DNA from 3 places in the Lactobacillus porci genome. Region 3 is predicted to be linked to each of the others. Evidence: predicted binding sites of a transcription regulator. Region 3 holds the regulator's gene; each other region holds the start of a gene.
What was found. The regulator Rex, encoded in region 3, represses fermentation and respiration genes when NADH is low (regulators of the CRP and FNR family bind a similar motif). The targets are predictions, from matches to a motif close to TTGTGAANTANTTCACAA.
Positions count from the first base shown of each region.

Region 1: a site for Rex is predicted at 1,589-1,606, ahead of FYJ62_RS08780 (DUF3427 domain-containing protein). Genes of this name have one in related genera too.
Region 2: a site for Rex is predicted at 1,062-1,079, ahead of FYJ62_RS03565 (class II fumarate hydratase). Genes of this name have one in related genera too.

Region 1 is NZ_VUMX01000029.1:3,137-6,758, reverse strand. Features, by position in the region: gene FYJ62_RS08780 (DUF3427 domain-containing protein) at 1-1,517, opposite strand, end outside; gene FYJ62_RS08775 (hypothetical protein) at 1,664-1,957, shown strand; gene FYJ62_RS08770 (helix-turn-helix domain-containing protein) at 2,002-2,433, opposite strand; gene FYJ62_RS08765 (L-lactate MFS transporter) at 2,582-3,622, opposite strand, start outside.
Region 2 is NZ_VUMX01000007.1:1,348-4,969, forward strand. Features, by position in the region: gene FYJ62_RS03555 (MFS transporter) at 1-715, opposite strand, end outside; gene FYJ62_RS03560 (hypothetical protein) at 802-966, shown strand; gene FYJ62_RS03565 (class II fumarate hydratase) at 1,153-2,556, shown strand; gene FYJ62_RS03570 (flavocytochrome c) at 2,586-3,622, shown strand, end outside.
Region 3 is NZ_VUMX01000009.1:32,867-36,488, forward strand. Features, by position in the region: gene groL (chaperonin GroEL) at 1-428, opposite strand, end outside; gene groES (co-chaperone GroES) at 450-734, opposite strand; gene FYJ62_RS04560 (redox-sensing transcriptional repressor Rex) at 889-1,554, opposite strand; gene FYJ62_RS04565 (ABC-F family ATP-binding cassette domain-containing protein) at 1,762-3,622, shown strand, end outside.

The DNA.
Region 1 (3,622 bases), on a different contig from region 3:
AAGGGGCAGAGCAGCTGGCGGTCGATGGCCTCGCCCAGCAGCATTTCGGCGGCGACGCGCCCATCGAAGTACTGCAAAATGTCCTGCCCGTCCATCCGGTCCGGGGTGGCGGTCAGGCCTAGCAGGATCTTGGGCTGAAAGTGGCTGAGCAATTGCTGGTAGGACTTGGCGGCCGCGTGGTGGAACTCATCGACGATGATGAAGTCGTAGTAGTCGCTTGGCAAAAGGTCGGCCATTTTGCCGGAGTTGAAGGACTGGATTGAGGTAAAGAGCTGGTCGACAGAGTCAGGCTTGTACTGGCCGACGAAGAGCTGGCCAAAATTGAAGTCGTTGAGGACCTCGCGGAACTGCTGCCGGCTCTGCTCCAGGATTTCCTGCCGGTGGGCAACGAAGAGGAGGCGGGCATCGGGATGCTTCTCCAAATAGCGCTTGAAGTCAAAGGCGGCGATGACGGTCTTCCCCACCCCGGTGGCGGCGACGAGGAGATTTTTATAATGGCCGTAGACTTCCCGTTCAGCCTGCAGCTGGTCCAGGATCTCCTGCTGGTAGCTGTAGGGACGGATGCTGCTTTCCAAGTGGAAGTCGGTCTGGACTTGCTTGTTCAGCTCCGTTTGCAGCTTTTGCCGGCAGCTTTTGCTTTGAGGGTCAAAAGTCTCAAAAGAGGGGTCGTTCCAGTAGCTTTCAAAAGAAACGGCGAACTTGTTGACGATGTCAAAGGACTCCTGCTCGGTCACCTTGACGTTCCATTCAAGGCCCGTGGTCAGCGCGGCATTCGACAAGTTGGATGAGCCGATATAGGCCGTGGAAAAGCCAGTCTCCCTTTTAAAAAGATAGGACTTGGCGTGCAGGCGGGCGTGCTGGGTTTCGTAGTTGATCTTGACGGTGGCATTGGGCAGCTGGCTCAGGGTCAAGATGGCCTTGTAGTCGGTGGCCTGGGTGTAGGTCGTCGCGATCACCCGCAGGTGGTGGCCTTTTTGGCAGAAAGCCGTCAGGTCGCCCAAAAGCGGCCGGATGGCGGACCACTTGATGAAGGAGACCAAGAGATCGACCTGGTCGGAGGAGGCGATTTCCTTCTTGATTTCGCTGAGCATGCTGGGCTCATTCTTGCTCCCGGTAAATAGGGCATTCTCCACCAGAGAGGTCTTGGGGCGGATTGGGCTGATCTTCTGGGCCCGGCTCATCTTCTGATAGATGGAGGTCAGGATCTCGCCCTTTTCCAGAATCTGCAGGTCCTGATAGTCAGCCTCTTTGGTATGCTGGGCAACCTGGTCAACGATCGAGTTGGCCAGGCGGATCTGAGCCAAGAGGGCTTCCTTGTCCTGGCCTGACTTGAAGCTGTCGCGCAGGTAGTGCAGGCCTGAGCGGATGACCTGGGACAGGTAGATGGTCAGGAGCTTGCGGGCGTCATCGGCATTCAGCTTGTCCAAAGTAATCTGGTAGTGGTCCTTGTCCAGCTGTGCCAGCTGATCCAGGATGTCTTGGTTGATGATTTGTTCATAGAGGCCGTCTTTCAGCATGCTTTCCCTGCTTTCTGAAGTATTTTGCCTTAATTGTATCAGGTTCAGAGGCAAAAAATAAATTTGACTTTTTGTTACCATTTTCACAAAAAGCCTATAATCTAGATGTAACAGGATGAGATTTTTACTAAGGAGAAAATGGAAAAATGAAGAAAATACGGGATCGCTTGTCTCATATGTATCCGCCCAAGATATATTGGACGATCGTAGTTTGTCTGACTGGATCGTTGCAAGTGATTCTGTTGCTCTCGCATCTTGGCTATGCAAATGCAGCGGCTTGGATCACATGTTTTGCGGGGATGTTCCTGTCTGACATTTTGCTGATGACTTTTAGCAAGCATGGCCTCAATTTCATCGCGGCTGCCGTCTTGGCTTTGGCAATTGCCATTATTGTCATGGCCCTGCTGACCTTCTACATCATGGCATCCAACAATATATAGCAAAGCAAAAGGAGCTGGCTTCTGATTAAGAAGCAGCTCCTTAATTATTTAGTCGAATTGACCCAGTGAAAGCCGGCCGCGATCAGCCAGATGGCGCCGCCCAAGAGCAGGATGCTCCAGCTGCTGGTCCAGCGGCCGCTAGCGATGCTGACCAAGAAGTAGACCGCGATCACGATGGTCCAGTAGATGCTGTTGATCTTGCCCAGGCGCTTAGGATCAGCCGCCTTTTTCTTTGACTGGTCCTGCTCTTCGTCGGCTTCAATAGTCTGCCCTTCCTGCTTGTCGTCTTTGAGCAGGAAGTCAGGCGAAACGCCGTACAGGTCGGCCAGCTTGGCAATATAGGAAATATCAGGCACGCTTTCGCCGTTTTCCCAGCCGACCACTTCAAAGCTGCTGGCACCGATTTTGTCGGCTAATTCTTTTTGGCTTAAGCCATGTTTCTTGCGCAGGTCGCGCAGCTTGTCCGGAAGCCTCATGATTTTCCCTCCCTTTAACCATTTCTCTTCTTCAATTATAGTTCTAAACATTAAATAGCGCCTTTTTTTGGCAAAAAAACTCCATGGACCAACAGATCCATGGAGCAAGGCTATCTGAGCAAAAGCTGTTAAGATTCAGAAATTAAGTTTAGTCTTCAACCGCGTCAGTCAGCTTGGCGAATTCGCGCTGAACCAGGACGGAAACGCCCAAGGCCAGACCAGCCAAGATGATGAAGGCGGCTAAAGTAACGTAGTAGCTCTTCAGGACTTCGTGAGTGAAGGAGAGCAGGAGTGGCCCAACCATGCCGGCAGCAGCCCAGGCAGTCAGGATTGACCCGTGGATGGCACCCAGTTCCTTGGTCCCGAAGACGTCGCCCAGGTAGGCCGGGATAACTGAGAAGCCAGCCCCGTAGCAGGACATCAGCAGGCTGAGGGCAGCCGCGAAGATGAATGGTGAATGGGTGAAGATCAAGATCACGAACATGGCCATATCAACGACAAAGATCAGGCTGTAAGTCAGTGGCCGGCCAATGTAGTCGGACAGAGTAGCCCAGACCAGACGGCCAAAGCCGTTGAAGAGGCCGATGATGCCGACCATGACGGCCGCGGTCGAAACGTTCATCCCAGTCAGTTCCTGAGCCATTGGTGAAGCGGCAGAAACCAGGGAGATCCCGCAGGTGATGCTGATGAAGAACATGAACCAGAGCAAATAGAAGGTCTTGGTCTTCAAAGCTTGGTTGGCCGTCATCTGCAGACCGCCAGTCAAGGAAACGGCTTCCTTGTCTTCCTTCTTGAACTGTGCCAGGTCACTGGCGGTTGGCCGCTTGATGAACTGGGCAGAAACGATCATGACCAGGAAGTAGGCCAGCCCCAAGATGTAGAAGGTGTTGGACAGGCCAACGCTGGACATCAGGGATTGGGCGATTGGGCTGGTCAAAAGGGCAGCAAAGCCGAAGCCCATGATGGCCAGGCCAGTTGCCAGACCGCGCCGGTCTGGGAACCACTTGATGATGGTTGAGATCGGCGTAACGTAGCCGGCACCCAGGCCCAAGCCAGCGATAACGCCGTATGACAGGTACAAGAGCCAGAGCTGTTGGCTGTGAACGGCCACGCCAGTCAAGGCGATCCCGCTCCCGTAAAGAATCGCGGAAACGGTCCCGGTCAGGGTTGGGCCGAACTTTTCAACCAA
Region 2 (3,622 bases), on a different contig from region 3:
CCAGCATAGTAGTCACGAACATGACGATAATCAGCTGCAGGTTGGGCAAAGTGGCCATAATATCCTTCATTGGCCGCATTTCTGCCTTTTTTACTGGCTTGAAGTCTTCATGAACGAACAGCAATGTTGCCAAAAAGACCATCGCCATCAAAAAGCCGGTAATAAAGAAGGGAACCCGGTAGCCCCAGGCTCCGCCCAGCAGGTTGCCAAAAAAGCTGGACAAGGCCCCGCCCAGGATTGGCCCGATCAGGTTGCCCGCGGTGCTGGCGGTCATCATCTGACTCATGACCCAGCCGCTCTTGCGGTGGGGCGTCTCGCCGGCCATCAGCGCCGTGGCGTTGTTGATGTAGCCAGAAAAGCAGCCTTGAATGGCCCGCATGAGCACGATATAGCCGGCATTCATGGCCAGACCGGTCAAAGAAATGGTTAAAGCCATCACGCCGGAAGCCCGCAGGCACATCAGCTTGCGTCCCTTGCGGTCGGCTAGGGAGCCCCAGATGGGCGACATAATGGCTTGGGTGATAAAGGTCACGGCAAAAGCCAGGCCGGAATACATGCTGATCTCGAATTTGCTGTAGTGGCCCAGATCAGCGATGAACAGCGACACGAACGGCATGGTCATGGAATAGCCCATCCCCGTGATCAAGTTCCCCAGCCACAAGGTTGCAAAAGCCTTGTGCCAGCCGTCGGGCAGTTTTTCTAACTTATCTTGCAATTTATTCTCTCCAATCAAGAAATCTAAGCTTTAGTTTATCACTAAAGTCAATCTATTGAATTTGTTTTTTTAATAAAAAGCTCCAGATGAAAGCAAGCGGCACTTATGAAAAAAGAGCCCAGCTAAAGTGGGAGATTCAAATGAACATTTCACAAGTTACCTTTTTCATTCACTTGCCGAAAGCAGGCCAAGAAAAAAGCCTGCTGGTCTTTCCCAAAAATATTGAAGCCGATATTAAGCGCTTACTTTAATTTGAAGACTTTTGTATTTTAACAAAAATGACCAAAAAATGGGCAAACTTTAAAGAACTGAGTCCGGTTTAAATTCTTGAAAAAACTGCTAAAAATTGTGTGTTTTTTAACAAAATTAAAAAAGGCCGTTATATAATGCAATTAACAAAAGCAATGTTTAAAGTTCGTTTGTAAGGAGAAACAGAGATGTCAGAACAAGAATACCGCATTGAATCAGACACGATTGGTGAAGTGAAGATCCCTAAGGAAGCTCTTTGGGGCCCACAGACTGAAAGAAGCCGCAACAACTTCCCATCAGGCGAATTGATGCCTTTGGCCATCATTCGCGCCTTCCTGCACTTGAAGAAGGCTGCTGCTGAATCAAACGTTGAAGTTGGCGATGAGCCTGCTGAAAAGGGGCAAGCCATCGAAGAAGCCATCGATCAATTGCTGGCCCTTGATGACGAAAGCCTGCGCAAGGACTTCCCATTGCACGTTTTGCAAACCGGCTCAGGCACCCAAACCAACATGAACGTCAACGAAGTCGTTGCCAACTTGGCCAACAAGCTGCACCCAGGCTTGAACATCCTGCCTAACGACGACGTCAACCGCGGCCAAAGTTCAAACGACACCTACCCAACGGCCATGAATATCGTTGCCGTTGAAGCCATCGACAAGCTGGAACCAGCCATCCAGCACCTGATCGACGAGCTCAAGGTCAAGCAGAACAAGTACTGGAAGACGGTCAAGGTCGGCCGCACTCACCTGCAAGACGCAACTCCTTTGACTTTTGGCCAGGAAGTCTCTGGCTACATCTCAGCCTTGAAGCATGACCTGGCCTACATCCAAGAATTGAAGCCAAGCCTTTACGAGTTGGCGATCGGCGGGACGGCTGTCGGGACTGGCTTGAACGCAGCTCCTGGGATGACTGAAGCCATCGCCGGCAAGCTGTCCAAAGTCTACGGGCACGAATTCAAGGTTGAAACCAACAAGTTCTGGGGCCTGGCTCACCACTCAGCTTTGAGCGTTATGCACGGGGCTTTGAAGACCTTGGCCAACGATATGTTCAAGATCGCCCAAGACATCCGCTTCCTGGCTTCCGGCCCACGTGCCGGCTACGGCGAGCTCAACATCCCTGCCAACGAACCAGGCTCATCAATCATGCCAGGCAAGGTCAACCCGACCCAGGCTGAAGCCGTAACCATGGCGGTTGCCCGCGTCTTGGGCAACGATGTGACCATCAACTTCGCGGCCAGTCAAGGCAACTTTGAAATGAACGTCTTCAAGACGGTTATGATTGCGGCCTTCCTGGAATCAGCTGACATCCTGACTGGCACCATCACTGGCTTTGCTGACAAGATGATCCACGGCTTGACCGTCAACGAGCAGCGCATGGATGACCTCCTTGAAAACTCATTGATGACGGTAACTGCCTTGTCACCAAAGATTGGCTACCACGAAGCAGCCGTAATCGCCCAAACCGCGCAAAAGGAAGGGATGACCTTGAAGGAAGCGGCCCTCAAGAGCGGCAAGGTGACTGAAGAACAATACGACGAATGGATGGACTACATGGCCATGACCAACGTCGACCGGACCAAGCCTGAAGAATAAGCTCACACTGAGCAGGAGAATTTGCAACTATGGCTAAATTTGTATACGAAGCAAAGAAGATTAACGAAGCTGACAGCGAATACGACGTTGTCGTAATCGGCGCCGGCGGGACTGGCCTCTCCGCGGCCCTGCAGGCCCATGAATTAGGCGCCAGCGTGGCTGTTTTTGAAAAAAACGCCAAGCTTGGCGGCAACACCAGCAAGGCCTCATCCGGCATGAACGCGGCTGAGTCTCTGGTCCAATACGACCACGGCATCATCGACAGCAAGGAAGACTTTTACAAGGAAACCTTGCAGGGCGGCGGCCGCTTGAACGACCGGGAAATGCTGCGCTACTTTGTCGACCACGCTCCTTTGGCGGTCGACTGGCTGGCTGAGCATGAAATCGCGCTGACCGACCTGACCATTACCGGAGGGATGAGCCAAAAGCGGGCCCACCGGCCAGCATCAACTGCCCCAGTTGGCGGCTACCTGGTCGAAGGGCTCTTGAAGAACATTCAAAAGGAAGACATTCCCGTCTTCAATGAAGCCAAGATCACCAAGCTCTTGCAGGATGAAGACAAGCGGATCGTGGGCATTGAAGTCAACGGGACCAAGCAGATCGCGGCTAAGGCAGTCATCTTGGCAACTGGCGGCTTCGGGGCTTCACAGGAAATCATCAAGAAGTATCGGCCAGACCTGGTAGGCTACAAGACTACCAACCAAGCCGGCGCGACCGGCGACGGCCTGCTTTTGGCCAAAGACGTGGACGCTCAATTGATCCAAATGGACTTCATCCAAGTACACCCAACGGCGCAGACTGACGGCGAGCGCACCTTCCTGATCGGGGAAGCCGTCCGCGGGGAAGGGGCCATCTTGGTCAACCGGGCTGGCCGGCGCTTCGTCAACGAGCTGAACACCCGGAAGATCGTCTCCGATGCCATCACGGGCCTTGATGAAGATGGGGCCTACCTGATTTTTGACCAAGGCATCCGCGACCACGTCAAGGCGGTTGAATTCTACGACTACATTGGCCTGGTCGAGCACGGGGAGAGCCTGGCTGAGCTGGCTGGCAAGATCGGCGTTGA
Region 3 (3,622 bases):
ATTTGGTCCCGGCTGGAAACTTCGTGGCTGTTCTTGTGCAATTCGTCTACGGCAGCCTTGGTGGCCTTTTCAATCCCGCGGCGGATGCCAACTGGGTTAGCCCCGGCAACGACGTTCTTCATGCCTTCTTGAACGATTGCTTGGGTCAAAACCGTAGCCGTCGTCGTACCGTCACCGGCGATGTCGTTGGTCTTTGAAGCAGCTTCCGCAACCAGCTTGGCCCCCATATTTTCGTAGTGGTCTTTCAATTCAATGGCCTTGGCGATGGTTACGCCGTCATTGGTGATGGTTGGATTGCCATAGCTTTGTTCCAAAACTACGTTTCTGCCCTTAGGCCCCAAAGTGGTCTTAACCGTGTTGGCCAGCTTGTCAACCCCGTTTAAAAGTGAACGTCTTGCGTCTTCTGAAAACTTAATGTCTTTTGCCATCTTTTATCTGCACTCCTTAAATTATTTAACGATTGCCAAAATGTCTTTTTCGTGCAATACCAAGTATTCTTGGCCTTCATACTTAACCTTGGTGCCAGAATACTTGTCGTATACGACTTCATCGCCCTCTTGGACGGTCATAGGAAGCTTGCTGCCGTTTTCAGCATAAGCGCCAGCACCTACGGCAACAACCTTGCCTTGGGTTGGCTTTTCCTTAGCGTTGGAAGCAAGTACGATGCCACCAACGGTTTGTTCTTCTTCTTTCTTAACTTCAACGATCACGCGATCTCCAATTGGTTGTAACACGTTTGTCCCTCCTGAAATAATAGTCTTAATCAAAGTGTTTAGCACTCGTGTTTTCCAAGTGCTAACTTACAAGTATGATAATAAGCCCTTTTTGCAAAGAATGCAAGAAAAAAATAGCACTTTTTAGCTTCGAGTGCTAAAAAGTGCCATTTGTCTATTTATTTTGCTCATTTTCAGCCTGTTTTTCGGCCAGCTGGTCGGAATCAAGGAAGTAGATCAAAGTCTGCAGCTCCGTAGCCAGGTCCACGTTCTGGATCCGCACGCCGCTTGGCGCAGACAAACGGATCGGGGTAAAGTTCATGATCCCCTTGATGCCGGCTTCAATCATTTCATCCGCCGTCTTTTGGGCCGTGGACTGGGGAACGGTCAGGATCGCGATGCGGATCTGCTGGTCAGCAATTTGCTTCTTCATTTCCTCCATGGAGTAGACCGGCACGCCCTGCATGATCTTGCCGGTAATCTCGGGGTTGATGTCGAAGGCGCAGGAAATTCTGATATTGTTGCTGCGCTTGAAGTTGTAGTTCAACAGGGCATGGCCCAGGTTGCCGACCCCGACCAGGGCCACGTTGGTCAAGGTGTCCTGGTTCAGAATCTTCTTGAAAAAGCTCAGCAGGTTCTTGACGTCATAGCCATAGCCCCGCTTGCCCAAGGCCCCAAAGTAGGAAAAGTCGCGCCGGATGGAGGCGCTGTCTACCTGCACTGCTTCCGCCAGTTCAGTTGAGGAAACCTTGTCTTTGCCTTCATCATTTAAGAGCAGCAAGTAGCGGTAGTAGAGCGGCAAGCGTTTTGCCGTAGCCTTGGGAATCTTAATTTTGCTCATAAAAAGCCTCCCATTTCATTTGTCTTGTGAATGTGAATCTCTAATCAATCACTTATTATAATAATAGTTTTTCCCGTCAGTTGACAAGATGCAATTTCACAATATTTGCTTTTACACAAAAAATAGGACCTTTTTCACAAAATAAAATTCAATCTTTTTCCTTTATAATCCTACTGTATGATAGAATGTGACAAGGTGAAAAAAGATATGATAATTGCACAAGGACATGACTTGGAGCAGCGCTTTGGCGCGACTCCATTATTCAGCAACGTAAACTTTACAATTGAAAACAACGCCCGGATCGGCCTGGTTGGCCCCAACGGGGTCGGCAAGACCACCCTGTTGAAAATCATGACCGGCAAGCAGGAAGCGACCCACGGCGAATTTACGGTCAACAAGGGGATTGAGCTGGGCTATATTGCCCAGGAGCACGACTTTGACGAGTCAAAGTCCATCTGGGATGAAATGATTACGGTCTTCCAGCCCCTGATTGACCAAGGCAAGCAGCTGGAGCAGCTGCAGTACGCGGTCGCTGACCATCCAGAAGACCAGGACCTGCTCAAGAAGCTTGACCAGGCCCAGTTCAGTTTTGAACAGGCCGGCGGCTATACCTACCAGGCCGAAATGAAGTCCATGCTCAACGGCTTCAACTTTCCGCAGGCTGCTTGGCAAAAGCAGATTGCCAGCCTGTCTGGCGGGGAGAAGACCCGCTTGAGCTTCGTCAAGCTCCTGCTTAAGAAGCCGCCTTTGCTGCTTTTGGACGAACCGACCAACTACCTGGACCTGGACACCCTGGACTGGCTGGAAGCCTTCTTGAAGAACTACCCTGGCGCCATCGTCACGGTCTCCCACGACCAGTACTTCCTGGACCACCTGGCCACGCAGATCTTTGAGCTGAACCACGGGGCTTTGACCATTTTCAAGGGCAACTACAGCCAATACCTGGCCCAGCGCGAGCTGCGCGACCAGCAGCAGGAAGCTGCCTTTGAGAAGCAGCAGGAGGAAATCAAGCGCCAGGAAGAGTTCATCCAAAAGAACATCGTCAGAGCCTCCACGACCAAGCAGGCCCAAAGCCGCCGCAAGGCCCTGGAGAAGATGGACCTGATTGACCCGCCTAAGCATTCCGGCAAGGTCCGGATCAGCTTCAAGAGCGCCAGACCATCCGGCAAGGAAGTCTTGATTCTCAAGGACCTGACCATCGGCTACCCTGACAAGGTGATGCTACGCGACATCGACTTCCAGATCAACAAGGGCGACCGGGTCGCGGTGATTGGCCCCAACGGGATCGGCAAGTCCACCCTGCTGAAGACGGTCGTCAAGCAGCTAGAGCCAAAAGGCGGCTCCATCAAGTACGGGGCCAGCCTGGACATTGGCTACTATGACCAGGAACTGCAGGGACTGGACTACTCCAAGACGGTCATCGACACCATCTGGGACAAGCACCGAGACATGGATGAAAAAGACATCCGCTCCATTCTGGCCTCCTTCCTGTTCACGGCCAAGGACATCGACAAGAAGGTCAGCCAGCTTTCCGGCGGGCAAAGAGCCCGGCTGACTTTGACCGTTCTGTCAATGGAGCACGACAACTTCCTTTTGATGGACGAGCCAACCAACCACTTGGACATCGAAGCCAAGGAAGTCCTGGAGAAGGCGCTGGCCAGCTATGACGGCACCCTCCTCTTCGTCTCCCACGACCGCTACTTCATCAACCAGCTGGCCAACAAGATCGTTGCTGTCCGGGACGGCCACGCCAAGATCTATGAGGGCAACTACTCCTACTATCTGGATGAGAAGGCCAAGCAGGCCCAAGCCGAAGCAGAAAAGGCGCCAGCAGCTCCCCAGCTGGTCAAGACCAGCGACAGCAAGCTCTCCTACCAGGAGCAGAAGAAGCGGGATTCAGAAAAGCGGAAGCTCCAGCGCCTGGTCGACCAGGCTGAACAGCAATTAGCCGAATTGGAAGCCAAGGAAGCCGACATCCAGCAGCAGATGGCTGATCCAGCCATCGCTGCCGACTTCTCCAAGCTTGGTCCCCTGCAGGAAGACCTGACCGCGGTCCAGGAGGAATTGG